One region of the Micromonospora sp. RL09-050-HVF-A genome, then DNA from elsewhere that is predicted to be linked to it. Evidence: riboswitches for the same ligand, from Rfam matches in the RefSeq annotation. Region 1 holds a riboswitch; each other region holds the start of a gene.
The links. A riboswitch is a leader RNA that binds a small molecule or an ion and turns the genes downstream of it on or off. The one in region 1 is predicted to bind cobalamin.
Positions count from the first base shown of each region.

Region 2: it holds a riboswitch for cobalamin, as region 1 does, so the genes downstream of both, bluB (5,6-dimethylbenzimidazole synthase) here and cobN (cobaltochelatase subunit CobN) in region 1, are expected to answer to the same signal.
Region 3: it holds a riboswitch for cobalamin, as region 1 does, so the genes downstream of both, J7462_RS08335 (ribonucleoside-diphosphate reductase subunit alpha) here and cobN (cobaltochelatase subunit CobN) in region 1, are expected to answer to the same signal.

Region 1 covers NZ_JAGKQP010000002.1:1,262,009-1,268,151, reverse strand. Annotated here, with positions in the region: gene J7462_RS05895 (MFS transporter) at 1-1,089, shown strand, start outside; gene J7462_RS05890 (aldo/keto reductase) at 1,163-2,056, shown strand; gene J7462_RS05885 (hypothetical protein) at 2,188-2,523, shown strand; cobalamin riboswitch at 3,135-3,264, shown strand; gene cobN (cobaltochelatase subunit CobN) at 3,573-6,143, shown strand, end outside.
Region 2 covers NZ_JAGKQP010000002.1:42,451-48,593, forward strand. Annotated here, with positions in the region: gene J7462_RS00475 (helix-turn-helix domain-containing protein) at 1-17, shown strand, start outside; gene J7462_RS00480 (hypothetical protein) at 196-630, opposite strand; gene bluB (5,6-dimethylbenzimidazole synthase) at 1,070-1,693, opposite strand; cobalamin riboswitch at 1,730-1,929, opposite strand; gene J7462_RS00490 (kelch repeat-containing protein) at 1,937-2,998, opposite strand; gene J7462_RS00495 (amino acid adenylation domain-containing protein) at 3,800-6,143, shown strand, end outside.
Region 3 covers NZ_JAGKQP010000002.1:1,890,197-1,896,339, reverse strand. Annotated here, with positions in the region: gene J7462_RS08340 (ribonucleotide-diphosphate reductase subunit beta) at 1-909, opposite strand, end outside; gene J7462_RS08335 (ribonucleoside-diphosphate reductase subunit alpha) at 963-3,338, opposite strand; cobalamin riboswitch at 3,458-3,674, opposite strand; gene J7462_RS08330 (helix-turn-helix transcriptional regulator) at 3,703-4,590, opposite strand; gene J7462_RS08325 (oxidoreductase) at 4,719-5,621, shown strand; gene J7462_RS08320 (hypothetical protein) at 5,677-6,143, shown strand, end outside.

The DNA.
Region 1 (6,143 bases):
GGCCGGCTCGGCCTGCTGCTGCTGGCCATGTCCGGCGGCGCGGTGCTGGCGCTGACCAGCGCCGGCCTGGTGACCCAGCGGCTCGGCCCGGCCCGCACCGTCGTCGCCTCCACCGTGCTGGTCGCGGTCGGGCTGGCCGGGGTGGGCGTCGCCACCCCGCTCGGCTCGCTGCCCGGCGTCGCGGTCGGCCTGTTCGCCCTCGGCTACGGCTCCGGCACCTGCGACGTGGGCATGAACGTCGAGGGCGCGGCGGTGGAGAAACGGCTGGGCCGCACCATCCTGCCCCGCTTCCACGCCGCCTGGAGCCTCGGCTCGGTGGCCGGTGCCGGGCTGGGCGCGGGTGCGGCCCGGCTCGGTGTGCCGATCACCGTCCACCTGGCGGTGCTGGCGGCGGTGGTGCTCGGCGGCACCCTGCTCGGGGCGCGGAACTTCCTGCCCGCCCTGCCCGCCTCCACCGCGGACGGTGCCGCGTCGGCCCGCCGGGGTGGCCTGCTCGCGGCCTGGCGGGAGCCGCGCACCCTGCTCATCGGCGCACTGGTGCTGGTGATGGCGTTCACCGAGGGCAGCGCCAACGACTGGCTGGCGGTCGCCTTCGTCGACGGCTACGGGGTCAGCGAGGCCGCCGGGGCAGCCGTCTTCGGGGTCTTCGTCGCCGGCATGACCATCGGCCGGACCGTCGGCACCGTGGCCATCGACCGCTGGGGCCGGGTGCCGGTGCTGATCGGCACGATCCTGCTGGCCGCCGCCGGCTCGCTGCTGGCGGTGCTGGCCGGCTCCGGCCCGCTGGCCGTCGTCGGGGTGGTCCTCTGGGGGCTCGGCGCGTCGCTCGGCTTCCCGGTCGGGATGAGCGCCGCCGCCGACGACGAGGAGCACGCCCCCGCCCGGGTCAGCGTCGTCGCGGTGATCGGTTACACGTCGTTCCTGGCCAGCCCGCCGCTGCTGGGCCTGCTCGGTGACCACGTCGGCATCCTGCATGCCCTGCTGGTGGTGCCGGTGCTGCTGATCCCGACGCTGGCCCTGGTGCCGGCGACTCGTCCACCGGCCGGCGTCGGGCCGTCGGAACACACCGCCCCAGTACAGAAAAACTAACAGTTCCCGGCCCGCACCGGTATCGGGTGCGCGGCCGTTACGCCGGGTCGTCGCCGCTGGCTAGGGTCGCCGGATGCCAACTGAGATCACCGCCGCAGCGGCGGGCCGCTGGACCCTGGGCGACCGCACCGTGCACCGGATGGGCTTCGGCTCGATGCGGCTCACCGCCCACCCCGACCGGGACCGGGCGCTGCGCGTCCTGCGCCGGGCCGTCGAACTGGGCGTCGACCACATCGACACCGCCGCGTTCTACGTCTCGCCGGGCGGCACCCTGAAGGTCGGCACCGGCCCCGCCCGGTACGCCACCGAACTGATCCGTGCCGCCCTCGCCCCGTACCCGGAAGGGCTGGTCATCGTCACCAAGGTCGGCTTCCGGGCCGACCCGACGACCGGCACGCGCGAGGAGGCCAGCCCGGCGCAGCTGCGCGCCCAGGTTGAGGAGAACCTGCGTCGGCTCGGCCGCGACCACCTCGACCTGGTCAACCTGCGGATCGTCAAGCGGCCCGCGCCGGACTCCGTGGCCGAACGCTTCGGTGCGCTGGCCGAGCTGCGCGACGCCGGTCTGATCCGGCACCTGGGCCTGTCCAACGTCCGCGTCGACCACCTCGACGAGGCGCAGACCATCGCCCCGGTGGTCTGCGTGCAGAACAACTACGCCCTGGACAACCGCGGCGACCAGGACGCCATGGTCCGCGAGTGCGGTGCCCGGGGGATCGCCTACGTGCCGTTCTTCTCCCTGACCGGCGTCAACCGCGAAGGCGGGGCACGTACCGACCACGACGCGGCCGTACGCGCCGTCGCCCGCGCCCACGACGCCACCCCGCAGCAGGTACGCCTCGCCTGGACGCTGCACCAGGGCCCGCACGTGCTGGCCATCCCCGGTACCGGTGACCCGGCCCACCTCGCCGAGAACGTCGCAGCCGCCGCGCTGCGACTCACCCCCGACGAGCTGGCCGCCCTGGGCTGAACGGTCCCGGGCGTGGCGCGTACGCCCTGGGGCGTCGAGGTCTGCCCCGTCCAGCCGGTTGTCACCGGGCTCGCAGCGCCCTGCCAGGCAGGGGTGTTCCACTGGAGGGACGCCGAGGAGAGGACGGGCAGATGGGCTGGTTCAGCCGACGGACCCGGGCTGACGAGGGCATCCCGACCAAGCTCGATCGGGAGGCCACCCGGGACGACCTGACCGCGTTGGCGGACTTCGTGGCCGCCCACCGGGGGGTGGAGTTCTATCTCGAACCCGAGACGACCGCCACCGACACCACAGTGGTGGCGATCGCGCACGACGGGGAGTGGATCCGCCGCCGCACCGGCTCCCCACGTACGGCGGCGAAGCTGGCCCACCGGCACGCGGTGCCCCTCTACGAGGCGGCGAAGACCGGATACCCGGAGCGGATGCGGGCCTGGAACCGGACCCACCCCGAGCGTCGCCTCCGTTGACCCCTCAGCCGCTGCGTAGAGGGTGGCCAGGGGTCTGCGGGGTGGGTGTCTGTGGGGGCGGGCCGTGGGGTGCGGCCGTGGTGGTGGGCGCGGCCGTTGGCCGCGCCGGCGGCTGCGGGCCAGGGGTGTGTGGGTATGTCGTCGCGGGCCCTTTCGAGCTGATGACGGTGACGGATCGGTCCCCCCGGGTGGGACGGCCCGGCCCGACGCCCGTCCGGTCGGGTCGGACCGTGCCGACCCCGAGTCGTTGACGTCATCAGCTCGACAGGGTGCGAGAGAGGTGTTCCGACCGCCAGGGACGGTCGGTCCCGGGACGGTCGGTCCCGGGACGGTCGGTCCCGGGATGGGTGCCTCGATCGGCTCCGCACCGGCTGGTGGCGGCCGGCGGACCTCCCTCAGGCGGGTTGCGGGTCGCCTCGGAGGATCTGCGGGTGCGCCGCACGGGGCGGCTGCGGGTCGGCCGTCGGGCGGGGCCGGACCCACCCGTGGGATGCGCGGGGCGGGCGGCTGCCGGCCTCGCCACAGGGGTCGATCGGTGCCGTCGCGGGGCCGGTGGCCACCGTTGACCTCGGGGTGAGGAGTATGGCAGCATTCGCGGCCTGACGGCAGTGAAGGAAGTCGGTGCGATTCCGACGCGGTCCCGCCACTGTCACCGGGGAGCGATCCCCCCTCGTGAGTCACGACCGTGCGTGCACGGTTGGAAGGCCGGGGGTGAGCGTCGATCCGGGAGCCAGGATACTTCGGCCGTCGGAGAACCCCAGGGCGTGGACACCCGAGGAGGACCCGATGACGCACAGCGTCACTGCCGACCCCATCACGGTCGGTGATTTCTGCATCACCGTCGAGCCCGCGCCGCCGCGTGCTCCCACCTCTCCCACCGTCGCCGGCCGCCGCCGGGGCGGTCGGCCTGCCACGTACCGCTGACGGCCGGTCCGGGTACCCCGCCGCAGGCGGGTGCGTCGTACCTCCGCCGCCGCTGACCGGCGTCCCTCCCGCCCCGCTCGGCCCGGCCCTGTGGTCGAGCCGGACGTCACTCTCCGGAGCCGAACGTGCGCATCCTGCTGCTGTCCACCGCCGACACCGATCTGCTCGCCGCCCGGGCCAGCGCCGCCGACTACCGGCTCGCCAACCCCACCCGGGTCGACGTGGACGCCGTGCCGGCCCTGCTCGACGGGGTCGACCTGGCCGTCGTACGGCTGCTCGGTGGTCGGCAGGCGTGGCCGGACGGCCTCGCGGCGGTGCTCGGCTCCGGCGTCCCCACGATCGTGCTCGGCGGCGAGGCGGTGCCCGACGCGGAGCTGATGGCGGCCTCCACGGTGACCTCCGGGGTGGCCACCGAAGCCCTGTCCTACCTGGTCGAGGGGGGTGCGGCAAACCTCGCCCAGCTGGCCCGGTTCCTGTCCGACACGGTCCTGCTCACCGGTGAGGGCTTCGACCCGCCCACCCCCACCCCGCCGTACGGCATTCTCGACCGTCGACCCCCGACCGCCCCGGTCGACCCGACCGCCCCGGTCGACCCGACCGCCCCGGTCGACCCGATCGACCCGGCGGAACCGGCGGCCGGGCCGGACGGGCGGCGGGCGGACGGCGACGGGCGGCCCACGGTGGGCATCGTGTTCTACCGGGCGCACGCGCTGGCCGGCAACACCGACTTCGTGCACACCCTGGCCGACGCGGTCGACGCGGCCGGGGGGAACCCGCTGCCGATCTACTGCGGATCGCTGCGCGGGCTCACCCCCGGTGCCGGGCCGCTGGACCTCTTCGCCCGCTGCGACGCGCTCGTCGTCACCGTCCTCGCCGCCGGGGGGACGGTCGCCGCCGACGCCTCCGGTGGCGGCGACGAGGACGCCTGGGACGTCGGCGCGCTCGCCGCCCTCGACGTGCCGGTGATCCAGGCGCTCTGCCTCACCAGCACCCGGGACCAGTGGGCCGGCAGCGACGCCGGACTGTCCCCGTTGGACGCGGCGATGCAGGTGGCGATCCCCGAGTTCGACGGCCGGATCGTCACCGTGCCGTTCTCGTTCAAACGCATCGACGCCGACGGGCTGTCGGTCTACGCCGCCGACGCCGAGCGGGCCGCCCGGGTCGCCGGGATCGCCGTCCGACAGGCCCGGCTGCGGCACCTGCCCCCCGCCGACAGGCGGCTGGCGATCGTGCTCAGCTCCTACCCGACGAAGCACTCCCGGGTCGGCAACGCCGTCGGCCTGGACACCCCCGCCTCGGCGGTACGCCTGCTCGCCGCCCTCGCCGCCGCCGGATACCACCTCGGTGACGCGCCCCCGCCCACCGACGGGGACGCCCTGATCCACGCACTGATCGCCGCCGGTGGTCACGACGTCGAGTGGCTCACCCCGCAACAGTTGTCCGCCGCCGAGGCCCGGGTGCCGGGGGAGACCTACCGGCGCTGGTTCGACCAGGTGCCGGCCGACCTGCGGGACCGGATGCGGGAACACTGGGGTGAGCCACCCGGCCAGCTCTACACCGACGACGGTGACATCGTCCTGGCCGGGCTGCGGTTCGGCAACGTCACCCTGCTGATCCAGCCGCCGCGCGGCTTCGGTGAGAACCCGATCGCCATCTACCACGACCCCGACCTGCCACCCAGCCACCACTACCTCGCCGCGTACCGGTGGCTGGCCGCGCCGGTCGCCGACGGCGGCTTCGGTGCCGACGCGGTGGTGCACCTCGGCAAACACGGCACCCTGGAATGGCTGCCCGGCAAGGGCCTCGGCCTGGCCGCCGACTGCGCCCCCGACGCCGTCCTCGGCGACCTGCCGCTGGTCTACCCGTTCATCGTCAACGACCCCGGCGAGGGCACCCAGGCCAAGCGGCGGGCGCACGCCGTCGTCGTCGACCACCTGGTGCCCCCGATGGCCCGCGCCGAGGCCTACGGCGACCTGGCGAAACTCGAACAACTGCTGGACGAGTACGCCACCGTGCAGGCCCTCGACCCGGCGAAGGTGCCGGTGGTCCGGGGGCAGATCTGGGAGCTGGTGCGCGTCGCCGAACTGCACCACGACCTGCACACCGAGGCGATGCCCGACGCCGACGACTTCGACGACTTCGTGCTGCACCTCGACGGTTACCTGTGCGAGGTCAAGGACGTGCAGATCCGCGACGGGCTGCACATCCTGGCCGAGGTGCCCACCGGTGAGCCCCGGGTGAACCTCGTCCTCGCCGTGCTGCGCGCCCCCCAGGTGTGGGGCGGCGCCCAGGCCCTGCCCGGCCTGCGTCAGGCCCTCGCCGCCAGCTATGACCTCGACGAGCAGGCGCTGCTCGCCGAGCCCGGGGCGCGGGTGGCGGTGCCGGCGGCGCTGACCGACGTCGTCGACGGGCCGTCGGTCACCGCCGCCGACGCGGTGGACCTGATCGAAGGGCTGGCCCGGCGGCTCGTCCTCGGCATGGAGACCCTCGGTTGGGACCCCGCCCGGGTCGACGAGGTGGTCACCGAGGTGACCGGTGGGTCCTGCCCCGACGCCGCCGAGGTGCTGCGGTTCGCCGCCCGCGAGGTGGTGCCCCGGCTGGACCGCACCACCGACGAGATCACCCACACCCTCGGCGCGCTCGACGGCCGGTTCGTGCCCCCCGGTCCGTCCGGGTCGCCCACCCGGGGGCTGGTC
Region 2 (6,143 bases), 1.2 Mb from region 1:
CCCGTCACGACCAGTAGGCAAGGAGGGCGGGCGGATCCTGTCACGGGGTGATGGTCGAGACCCGCGTACTCCCGACAGGTCGACGCCAGGCCGGCACCTCGACGGATGGAAGCCAGCACCACCCCGGTCCTTCCGTCGTTTCCGGGTGGGCCGCCTGCCCGGTCATCCCGGCACACCCTGCTGCTCCCGCTCCCGTCAGCCGCCCGGGCAGCGGTTGTCGCCGCCGCTGAGTTCCACGCAGTGCCCTGGCGGGCCGGGCGTCGTGTCTGCCGGCACCGGAGTGAGACCCCGCCCGACGGATGCGGCGAACGGTAGGGCGGGCACGGCGATCACGACGGTCAGCACCAGGAAGACGATCGCGGTTCGGACCAGCCGCAGCCGGTACGCGACGAGCGCGATGACTGCCGGGCCGGCGATCGCCACCAACGCGGCGACCAGTAGGGCCAGGCTCGCCTGGCGTCCGAGGCCCACCAGCTCGTCGGGCCGGCCGTCGTAGTTGGCGTTCCACTGCGCCAAGCCGATGCTCAGCCACCACACGGCTGCCGCGATCAGCCCGCCGATCCAGACCAGGACCAGGAGCCCCACGATCGGGCCACCCCACCGACGTGCACCGGCCGCCTCAGAAGTCACGTGGTCCAGCGTGGATGGTCCGACCCGACCAGGCATGAGTCGGCGTACTCAGCGCGCTCGTCGAGGCTGTGTTCGTCGGCCCGGGGGACATCCGACCGCAGTCAGGCGGGCGCTCGGGGCTGGTTTCTCCGTGAGCTGCCATCGGTCGCCGTGACCCGCGGCGACAACGACCGCCTCGCGTCACCGGTGAACCCCGAAGCGAAGTCCGGCGGGGAAGGCCGCCGGTGCAGCGGCGGTGCCGTGCCGGTCGTCGGTGACAATGAAGTCAACCTGTCTCGGGCAGGATTCAGGATGGCTGATTACTACCCTGTGCAGATCCAATGGCTGTCCCATCGCTGTCAAAATCCATCAGTGGGCACTCAGGAAGTTGGCGGGGGATCGACCGAAAACAGTGTTGCAGCGACGAGGCGCGCTGTCATCCACGATGGAAAATGGGGATTCAGCTGTGCAACCAACGGTCGTGGTGGATCGCCTCGGCGAGAGGTCGGCGTCGACGCCACCCGTGCCGTTCCAGGTCGGGCACGGACTCCAGGTGGGTGACCGGCCCGACGCAGAGCCAGGCCACCGGCCGGATGCCGGCCGGTGCGCCCAGCAGCCCGGCCAGGAACGACTCCCGGTAGAAGGAGACCCACCCGACGCCCAGCCCTTCGGCGGTGGCGGCGAGCCAGAGATTCTGGATGGCCAGGCAGACCGAGTAGAGACCGGCGTCGGCGATGGCGTGCCGCCCGAGCACGGCCGGGCCCCCACGCTGCGGGTCGTACGTGACGACGACCGACAGCGTCGACTCCAACACCCCGTCGATCTTGATGCCCGCGAACCGTTCGGCCGCCGCGCCGTCCAGGGTGGCGGCGAACGTCGCCCGCTCGGCCTGTACGTGCCGGTGGAACCGACGACGGATGGCAGGGTCCCGGACCAGGACGAAGTCCCACGGCTGTGAGTAGCCGACGCTGGGTGCGGCGTGCGCGGCGTCCAGGATCCGGTGCAGGGCGCCGTCCGGCACCGGTTCCCCGGTGAACTGGGCCCGGACGTCCCGGCGGCGGTGGATGGCGTCGTAGAGTTCCACAGGCAGGCTCCCGCTGCGCTCGGCCCACCCCGGACGGGCGGGCGGTCGACGCGAGGCCGGTCTTCGGACTCCCGGATCGACGCCAACCCGTCCGCCTTCCCAGCCGTACGGCCAGTGGCTGCGCTCCTCGCGCCTGGACGGTCGCTCCCCGGTCACCGCGGCGGGCCCGTGCCGGAATCACACCGGCTTCCCGATTCTCCCCGCACCCGCGGGGCACCTCGCACGATCATGCCGCCGCCGATGCTAACCCGTGCCGGTGACGCAGGCCGGCCACGCCCCCGGCGGGCGGCGGGCGGTCACCCGCGCGGACTCCACCCCGGCGGTGTGCCCGCCGATCGCGAAGATCCTCCTGCCGCTGGTGACCGCCGCGCCTTCACGATGGGCGGTGGTGGTGCCGGTGACCGTCGCCCAGGTGCCGGTGTCGGGTGAGTACGCGTCCACCCGGGTGGTGTCCACGCAGTCGACAGGTCTTCCCGAAGGGTCGGTGACCAGTTCACAGCCACCTGTCGCATAGATCCGGCCGTCCGGGCCGGTCGTGGCGTCGACCAGACACCGCCGGCTGGGAAGCGGCGCGAGAGTCGCCCAGGTGTCGGTGGTGGGCGAGTACGCCTCGACGACGTCGAGGACGTTCAGGACGCCGTCCCCGCAGCCGCCGATCGCGTAGATCCGCCCGTCTGGTCCGCCGGTCACCCCCATCTCGTAGCGCGGCGTGGGCATCGACGCCGCGGTGGTCCACCGGTCCACCGTCGGCTCGTAGACCTCCAGGGTGGACAGCGAGTCGCGACGGTCCCCGCCGACGGCGTAGACCCGGCCGTCGGTGCCGGCCGTCGCGGCGAGCAGTTGCCGTCCGCTGGGCATCGACGCGACGGGCACCCAGTGGTCGTCGCCCGGCGTCAGGGCGAGCACGGAGCTGAGGAACGCTCCCTCGGCACCGGGAGAGCTGCCGCCGATCGCGTAGACGCGCCCGTCCCCGCCGGTGGCCGCCGCATGGCGGTACCGGGGCCGGGGCAGCGACGGGCCGGCCCTCCACCGCCGCGTCCGAGGCGTGTAGACCTCCACCACCGTGGTGACCGAAGCTGCGTCGGCACCCCCGATCGCGAAGATCGACCCGTCCGGCGCCGTGGCCGCCGCCAGCGCGAAGCGGGAACTCGACAGCGCGTCGTCGGCCCGCCAACGGAGGGCGGGTCGGTCGCCCCTGGCGGCGGCACCGGCGACGGGTGCCGGCAGTTGGGCCACCGCGACGGCAATGGCGAGGAACAGTGTCCTCCATGGTGCGGCGTGGCCGAGAATGCGAATTGTCGTCACGACTGGGATGCTCCCTTCGCGCTGAGTCGACGGGCGTTTTCCGCTGATCGGCAGGCTAGCAGTCCGGCGTACGCGGCAGCCGTGAAGAACCTGCCAATTTCCCCCGAGGGTGAGAATGGTGTCGTGGCTGATTGTGTGTTCGTTCGGGAAGCTGTCGCCGGTCACCACTCGGGGTCGTGTCCGCACGATGCGGAAGGGAATTCTCCTCACGTGCGCCGTGGGTGGTGCCGGCGTCGGGCGGGGAACGCGACGCCGTGATTGCCGGCTGCCGCCCGTGGTGAGGGGGTCGGCATCCCGCAGGACGGTCCGGCCTCCACGCCGGACGGCGCGTCGGCGTGCCGTTGCGGGGCTGTCCGGTCGGCCAGGTCCGCCCCCGTTCCCCGGCGGGATCCTGGTGGTGCACCGCGCTCCGGGCGTCCGCCACGCGCAGTGACCGCCGACTGCGCCGAAAACGGGACGGTTCACCATGATGGGCAGCGCTACGGACACCTGACCATGAGCCATGCGGACCAGCTCAAATCAGCCGCAACCCCCGCCGGCGAACTTCCGGCCGGCCAGCAATACGTATTGACGCACCCCATCGCTAATGTTACCGTCAGTCATACTCTGGTCGCTAGCTGTGGCAATAGATCGAAGCAATATCCGGCGCCGACCGATGACGCTGTCCAAGTTGATTCACCGTAGGTCACTTCGTGGCGAAACAGCGCCGGGTTCGCTCCCGGGCACTGACATCTCTGTGATTACGCGACACGAGTTTGCGCTTTTTCGACAGATTGCGGGTGTCTGTAGGAAGGAGAGGTAGTGACCGAGGCCTCGGTGAATTCGGCACACGCGACGGATTCGGCTGAACTGCCACTGTCGTTCGCCCAGGAACAGTTGTGGTTTCTCGACCAACTCGCCCCCGGCACACCGACGTACAACGTCGCCGTGCTGTACCGGATCGACGGCGACCTGGATCACTCGGCACTACAGACCGCGATGACCCGGGTCGTCGCGAACCACGACATCCTCCGCGCGCGCTTCGACGCGCACGACGGCGTTCCCTACCAGGTCATCGCAGCTCCTCCGGAGCAGGCGCTCGTGATCGACGACTCCACCGCAGCGGGGGAACTCGGGGAGACACGTGCCCTCGACGCGGCGACCACGCTGGCACGGACACCGTTCGACCTGGCCGTGGGCCCGCTCTACAGGTTCCGCCTGTTCCGCGTCGCAACGGAACGACACCTGTTGTCCATCGTCATTCACCACATCGTGTGTGACGGCTGGTCCATCAACCTGATCAGTGACGAGATCCGCAGGTCGTACGCGGCGATCCGGCAGGGTCACGAACTCCCGGCCGGCCGGGCCGCCACCGACTACGCCGATTTCGTCAAGGCCCAGCGGGTCGCCTTCGAAGACGGCACCTTCGAAGCGCAGCTCACCTACTGGAAGTCCCAGCTGTCGGGCCTGCCGGCGTTGAACCTGCCGGCGGACCACCCGCGACCGCCGTACACCGTCCACCGCGGCGAACACCTCAGCCGGGTCTTTCCGGCATCGATCGGTGCCACCGCGCGCCACCTCGCCCGGTCGCAGAAGGTCTCGCTGTCGATGCTCCTGACCGCGGCCCTCGGGGTGGTCCTGTCCCGTTACACCGGTGAGGAGGACCTCGCCGTCGGCACCACCGCACTCGGCCGGTCCGATCCCGACCTGGAACAGGTCGTCGGCATCTTCGTCAACGCGGTGGTGCTGCGGCTGGACCTGTCCGGAAAGCCCACCTTCGCCGAACTGCTCGATCGGGTCAAGGACACCTCCCTGCGGGCCTACGAGCTTCAGGACGTGCCGTTCGAGCGGGTGGTCGACCGCCTTGCCGTCCCCCGCGACCCCAGCCGCAATCCGTTGTTCGACGTCCTTCTCCAGGTGCTCAGCGAGGAGACCGGCAGCGGCTCCCTCGACCTGCCCGGAGCCACCATCAGTGTGGTCGACCAGCAGACGATGCACTCCCGGTTCGACCTGTCGCTGACCTTCGCCGAGTCGGCGACCGAGCTGCGGGTGTCGGCGGAGTATTCGACGGAGCTGTTCGCCCGGTGGCGCATCGACCAACTGCTCACCCACATCGAGCGCGTCCTGACCGGTGCGGCCGCCGACCCCGGCATCAGGGTGTCCGAGATCGACCTGCTGTCCGCCGACGACCGGGCCGAGTTGATGCGGCTGGGTCGCGGTCCGGACGACGCCGTCCGCTCCGATCCCGTGCACGTCCTCGTCGCGGAACGGGCCGCAGCGGCACCCGACTCCGTCGCGGCGGTCTTCGAGGGCGTCGAGCTGACCTACGGGGAGCTGGACCGACGTGCCGCCGTCCTCGCCGCCCACCTGAGGCACCGGTGCGGGGTCAGACACGAAGAGCTGGTGGGGGTCGCGATGGATCGCGGCCTGGACGTCCTCGTGGCGTTCCTCGGTGTCGCCAAGGCGGGTGCCGCGTACGTGATCCTCGACATCGACCACCCGGTCGGCCGCCTGGAGTTCATTCTCGACGACACCGACGCACACGTGGTGCTGACCACGAGCGACCTGCTCGCCAGCCTTCCCGAGCCCCGGTCGCGTCGTTACCTGTGCCTGGACCGCGACTGGCCGGACATCGAGTCCGCCGGGGTCGGGGGAGCAGGCGACCCGCTCGACGAGGTGAGCACCGGGGACTCGTTGGTCAGCGTGATCTACACCTCCGGTTCGACGGGCCGCCCCAAGGGGGTGCTGACCGAGCACCGGGCGCTGGTGTCCTACCTGGTCCCGTTCGCCGAGACCTTCAAGTTCGGCCCCGGCGACCGGATCCTGCAGTTCGCGTCACTCGCCTTCGACCTGTGTCAGGCAGAGGTCTACGCCGCGCTCATCAGCGGCGCCACGCTGGTGTGTGCCCGCCGGGAGACCCTGCACTCGACGGAGTCGCTGTCCGCGCTGATCCGCGCCGAGCGCGTCACCTTCGTCGGCGCGCCTCCGACGCTGCTGGCGCTGCTCGACGACGGCCCGTACCCGCACCTGCGCCACGTGTTCACCGGAGGTGAGGCGTGCCCGGCCGAGCTGGCCAACCGGTGGAACGTCGCGGGTCGGACGTTCGTCAACGGCTACGGCCCCACCGAGGCGGCGATCGGCGTGACGCTGCACGTCGTACCCCGCG
Region 3 (6,143 bases), 630 kb from region 1:
GAAGTTCGACAGCTCCTGCACGTCCTGTAGCTCCATGAACGCGAACGGGTTCTGCGCGCCGTAGCGTGGCGCGATGCCGAGCTGGGTGAGCCGCCGGTCGGCGACATGCTCCAGGTAGGCCCGCATGTCCGTGAGCGACAGCCCCGACACGCCCTGGTCGAGCAGGTCCTCGGCGAACTGCACCTCACACTCGACGGCCTCGGCGAGCATCTCGGTGACCTGCCGTTCCAGGTCGGCGTCGAACAGGTCCGGCTCCTCCCGCCGGGCGGTCTCCACCACGTCGAAGGCGAACGCCATGTGCATCGACTCGTCGCGGAACACCCAGTTGGTGCCCGACGCCAACCCGTTGAGCAGACCCCGGGACCGCAGGAAGTAGACGTAGGCGAACGCGCCGTAGAAGAACAGCCCCTCGATGCAGGCGGCGAAGCAGATCAGGTTGAGCAGGAACGCCCGCCGGTCCGCCCGGGTACGCAGCTCCCGCAGCTCGAAGACCGAGTCGATCCAGCGGAAGCAGAACTCGGCCTTGCGCCGGATCGACGGGATGTTCTCGATCGCGGCGAACGCGGCGAACCGCTCCTGCTCGTCGGGGACGTACGTGTCGAGCAGGTTCAGGTAGAACTGCACGTGCACGGCTTCCTCGAACAGCTGCCGGGACAGGTAGAGCCGGCCTTCGGGAGAGTTGACGTGCTGGTAGAGGTTGAGCACCAGGTTGTTGGCGACGATCGTGTCACCGGTGGCGAAGAACGCCACCAACCGGGACACCAGGTGCCGCTCGGCCGGGGACAGCCGCTCCAGGTCGGCCAGGTCGGAGTGCAGGTCGACCTCCTCCACCGTCCAGGTGTTGCGGATGGCGTCTTTGAACCGGTCGAAGAAGTGCGGGTAGCGCATCGGCCGCAGGGTGAGGTCCATGCCGGGGTCGAGCAGCAGCTGCCGCCCGGCGGTGCGGGGTTCGTCGACGGTGGTCACTGGCACGCCTCGCAGCTCTCGGGGTTCTCCAGGGAACAGGCCAACGCCTCGGCGTCGGCCGCCACGACCGGGGCGACGGTGACGGTGGCCTGCTGGATCCGGGTCGCCGGACGCGACCGCAGGTAGTAGGTGGTCTTCAGCCCGGACTTCCAGGCGTACAGGTACATCGAGGACAACTTGCCGATGGTCGGCGCGCTGAGGAACAGGTTCAGCGACTGCGACTGGTCGATGTACGGCGCCCGCGCGGCGGCCAGGTCGATCAGCGCCCGCTGCGGCAGCTCCCACGCGGTCCGGAACAACTCCCGCACCTCGACGGGCAGGTCGACGATGCCCTGCACCGAACCCTCGGCCCGCTTGATCTGGTCGCGGATCTCCGACGTCCACAGGCCGCGCGCCTTCAGCTCGCGTACCAGATAGGTGTTGATCTGGAGGAACTCCCCGGACATGGTCTCCCGCTTGAACAGGTTGGACACCTGCGGCTCGATGCACTCGTAGCAGCCGGCGATCGACGCGATCGTGGCGGTCGGGGCGATCGCCACGAGCAGCGAGTTGCGCAGGCCGTGCGCCGCGATCCGGGTGCGCAGCGCCGCCCACCGCGCGGTCTGGGTGGGCTCGACCCCCCACAGGTCCGGGTGCAGGTCACCCCGGGCCGCCCTGGTCTGCGGGTACGCCGGGTGCGCGCCGAACCGTTCGGCCAGGCCGGCCGAGGTCTCCAGGGCGGTCAGGAAGATCTCCTCCTGGACCCGGGTGGACAACTCCCGGGCCCCGGCCGAGTCGAACGGCAGCCGCAGCGCGAACAACGCGTCCTGCAAACCCATCAGCCCCAGCCCGACGGGCCGCCAGCGCGGGTTCGACGCCGCCGCCTGCTCGGCCGGGTAGTAGTTGATGTCGATCACCCGGTCCAGGAACACCACCGCCGTCCGGACCGTTGCGCGCAGCTTGTCCCAGTCGACGCCGTCGCCGGTGAGGTGCGCGCCGAGGTTGACCGAGCCGAGGTTGCACACCGCCGTCTCGGTGTCGCTGTTGACCTCCAGGATCTCGGTGCACAGGTTGGACAGGTGGATCGTGTTGCCCGGCACGCCGGTCTGGTTGGACAGCCGGTTCGACGGGTCCTTGAACGTCATCCACCCGTTGCCGGTCTGTGCCAGGGTGCGCATCATCCGCCCGTACAGGTCCCGGGCCTTCACCGTGCGGACCGCCTTCTTCTCCGCGACCCGGTACGCGGCGTCGAAGTCCTCGCCGTACAGGTCGGGCAGCTCGGGGGCGTCCGACGGGTCGATCAGCGACCAGTCGCCGTCGGCCTCGACCCGGCGCATGAACTCGTCGGGGATCCAGTTGGCGAGGTTGAGATTGTGGGTACGCCGGGCCTCCTCACCGGTGTTGTCCCGCAACTCCAGGAACTCCTCGACGTCCGGGTGCCAGGGTTCCAGGTAGACGCAGGCGGCGCCCTTGCGCCGGCCGCCCTGGTTGACCGCCGCCACCCCGGCGTCGAGGGTCTTGAGGAACGGCACGATCCCGTTGGACCGGCCGTTGGTGCCCCGGATCAGCGCGCCCCGGCCCCGCACCCGCGTGAAGGAGATGCCGATGCCGCCGGAGAACTTCGACAGCTTCGCCACCTGGTGGTAGCGCTCGTAGATCGAGTCCAGCTCGTCGCGCGGCGAGTCGACCAGGAAACACGACGACATCTGGGTGTGCCGGGTGCCCGAGTTGAACAACGTCGGGGAGCTCGGCAGGTAGGCAAGCGACGACATCAGCCGGTAGAACCCGACCGCCTCGTCGGGCGTGGTGGACAGCCCGCAGGCCACCCGCAGCAGCCAGAACTGCGGGGTCTCCACCACCAGCCGCGACTGCGGGTGCCGCAGCAGGTAGCGGTCGGCCACCGTCCGCAGCCCGAAATACTCGAACCGCAGGTCACCGGCCGGGTCGACGGCGTCGTCGAGCTGCCGGGCATGCCGGGCCACGAATGCCGCCGTGTCGTCGGCGATCAGGCCGAGGCCGTGGGCGTACCGGATGGACTGGCTGAAGCTCTCCACCGCCTGCCCGCGGACCTCCTCGTCCACGTACGCGGCCAGCAGCCGGGCCGCCAGCCGGGAGTACTGCGGCTCCGTGCCGATCAGCTCCGCCGCCGTCTGGATCGACAGCTTGTCCAGCTCGGCCGTGGTCGCCCCGTCGTAGAGGCCGCTGATCGTCCTGGTGGCCACCCGCAGCGGATCGACCTCGTCCAGGTCGGTGGCCCACCGGGCGACGGCCGTGACGATCCGGTTGACGTCGACCGGCTCGGTGTCGCCGTCGCGCTTGCGTACCCGCATCGCCGGCCGGCGTGACTCCGCGCCGTCGACCTCGGACGGTGGGCGCTCCGCTACGTTCGTCATGACCTCTCCTCGCTGTCACCGATGGCCATCGGACGCGGGAGAACGCCAACGGGCACGGCACGACGGCCGGCCCGGGTGCTGGCGTCGGTCGTCCCGCGCGACCTCCGACCGCCGCGCGCAGCAGCGCACGGCGCACTGGCAGGTCTTCGGACTCGCGGGCGTGACCGGGGTCGCCGGTCGCCTACTGGCCGTCGCTTCCCAGACCTGGCGGTCCAGTGCTCGATGACGGCGGTCGTTCCCACTTACCGCTGCGGGGCAGTCCCGGATTTCCACCGGGTTCCCTGTTGCCTCGACCGGACCACCGGGCCCGGTCGAACCAGCTGCGTGGCACACCATATATGGCGTGGATGGGGGAGAGGCAACACTAGATGTCGCGTCGGCGTGTCAGATAACTCTCCTCCGACCGGTCGGTGGCCCGCAGTGACGCCAGCAGCCGCAGGGCGTCCGCGTCGGCGCTGCCGGGCTCGGCGGTGAAGACCAGCAGGACCGGGCCGGGGTTGCCGGGCAGCGGGTAGGTGTCCCAGTCCAGGACGATGTCACCGACCCCGGGGACCTGGAAGGTCTTGGTGCCGCTGACCGACCCGCGCACGTCGTGCCGCGACCACAGCCGCCGGAACTCGGCGCTGCGGATGCTCAGCTCACCGACGATCGCGGTGGCCCGGGGATGGGTGGGGTCGGTGGCGACGGCGGCACGCATCATGCCGATGTAGTCCAGTGCCTGCTGCTCCCAGGACGCGCAGCGCCGCACCGGGGACGCCGCCTCGTCGAACATCAGCAGCAGCATGTTGAGCCGGCCCGGCGGGAGGTCCGCCGGATCGCCGAGCAGCGCCACCGCCCACCGGTTCCAGGCGAGCAGGTCCAGGTGGCGGCCGAGCACCACCGCCGGGGTGTCCAGCACCCGCAGCAGCCGTCGGGTGCTCTCCGGCACCCGCTCCGGGCCGTGGTCCACCCGGGCCGGTACCGGCCGGCGGGCGGCGCGGGCCAGGGTGAACAGGTGCCGGCGTTCCTCGTCGTCGAGGGCGAGCGCGGCGGCGAGCGCGTCCAGCACGTGGTCGGACGGGCGGACCTCCCGGCCCTGCTCCATCCGCTGGTAGTAGTCGGTGCTCAACCCGGCCAGCAGCGCCAGCTCCTCGCGGCGCAGCCCGGTGACCCGGCGTCGCCCGCCCGGCTCCAGGCCGACGTCGCGGGGGTGCAGCCGGCCGCGTCGGGCGCGCAGGAAGTCACCGAGTTCGCGGGCGTACGGATGGGTCATGGGGCCAGTGTGACGCGGCCCGGACCGGGGTGGGTAGGACTGCGGGACCTAGGCGACCGGGAACGACCGAGCCCGGCCGGGTGGCCCCTAACGTCGGCGTCCCCACCCCGACCGCTCAGGAGCAGCAGATGACCTGGACCGCCGACCACATCCCCGACCAGCACGGCCGTACCGCCGTGGTGACCGGCGCGAACTCGGGCCTCGGCCTGGTCACCGCCACCGCGCTGGCCCACCGTGGTGCGCACGTCGTGCTCGCCGTCCGCGACACCGCCGCCGGCCGGCAGGCCGGCAGGCGCATCGGCGGGAACGTCGAGGTACGTGAGCTGGACCTCGCCTCCCTCGCCTCGGTCCGGGCGTTCGCGGCGGGACTGGCCGCCGCCCATCCGAGGATCGACCTGCTGGTCAACAACGCCGGTGCGGTGCTGCTCGGCCCGCGCCGCACCAGTGTCGACGGCCACGAGCTGCACCTCGCCACCAACCTGCTGGGCCACTTCGCGCTGACCGGTCTGCTGCTGGACAACCTGGCCGCCGCGCGGGCGGCCCGGGTGGTCCACCTCAGCTCGATCACCCACCGCAACGCGCACCTGGACTTCGCCGACCTGATGGGCGAGCGCGGCTACCGGGGCGCCGCCGCGTACGGCCGGTCCAAGCTCGCCACCACCGTCTTCGGCGTCGAGCTGGACCGGCGGCTGCGCGCCGCCGGAGCACCGGTGCTCAGCGTGCTGGCCCATCCCGGTGTCACCCGCACCAACCTGACCCCCCGGGCCATGGCCCACCGGGGCCGGCGTGGCCGGGTGGTCGCCTGGCTCGGCCTGCTGGCCACCCAGCCGGTGGAGTGGGGTGCGCTGCCCCAGCTGCGCGCCGCCACCGACCCGGCGGTCCGGGGCGGCCAGTTCTTCGGCCCGGCCCGGCTCTTCCAGACCTGGGGTCCGGTCACCGAGGTGCGGGCCAGCCCGGAGGCCACCGATCCCGCTGTCGGCCGGCGGCTGTGGACGGCGGCCGAGGAACTGACCGGCGTGAGCTATCTCTGACGCAGGGTCGCACTAGCATGGCTGCGGTCGGTGACGGTGGCGGAGACGAGGCGACATGGGATGGCTCGGGCGGGTGCTGGGCGGCGGGGGCCGGCAGGTCCAGGAGGATCCGGTCCGGCAGGCGGCGCTGTCGGCCGAGGTGCGGCAGCGGTACGGCACCCACGTGGCCGTCGCGCCGGCCGACCAGGTGGCGGGGATCGTCGGCCTGCTCGACGACGGTGACGGCCTGGCGGTGGCGGCCAGGATCGTCGGCGAGTTCGCCGACGCGGCCCACGCGGACCTGTCGGCCCAGACGGCGGAGCTGTACCGGCGCACCGGTCACCGGTTCCCGGTGGACCGGCGCAACTACCGGCCACTGTGGCGGGCGGCCGGTGGCCGGCTGCACTGGCCGCTGTTCGCGCTGCCGGGCGGCCTGCACCCGTACGTGCACGTCGCCGCCGCCGCCACGGTCGTCGGGACGAGGGCGACGCAGTTCGTCCGGGCGACCGACCCGCATCCGCTGCTCGCCCGCCTGTTCGAGGT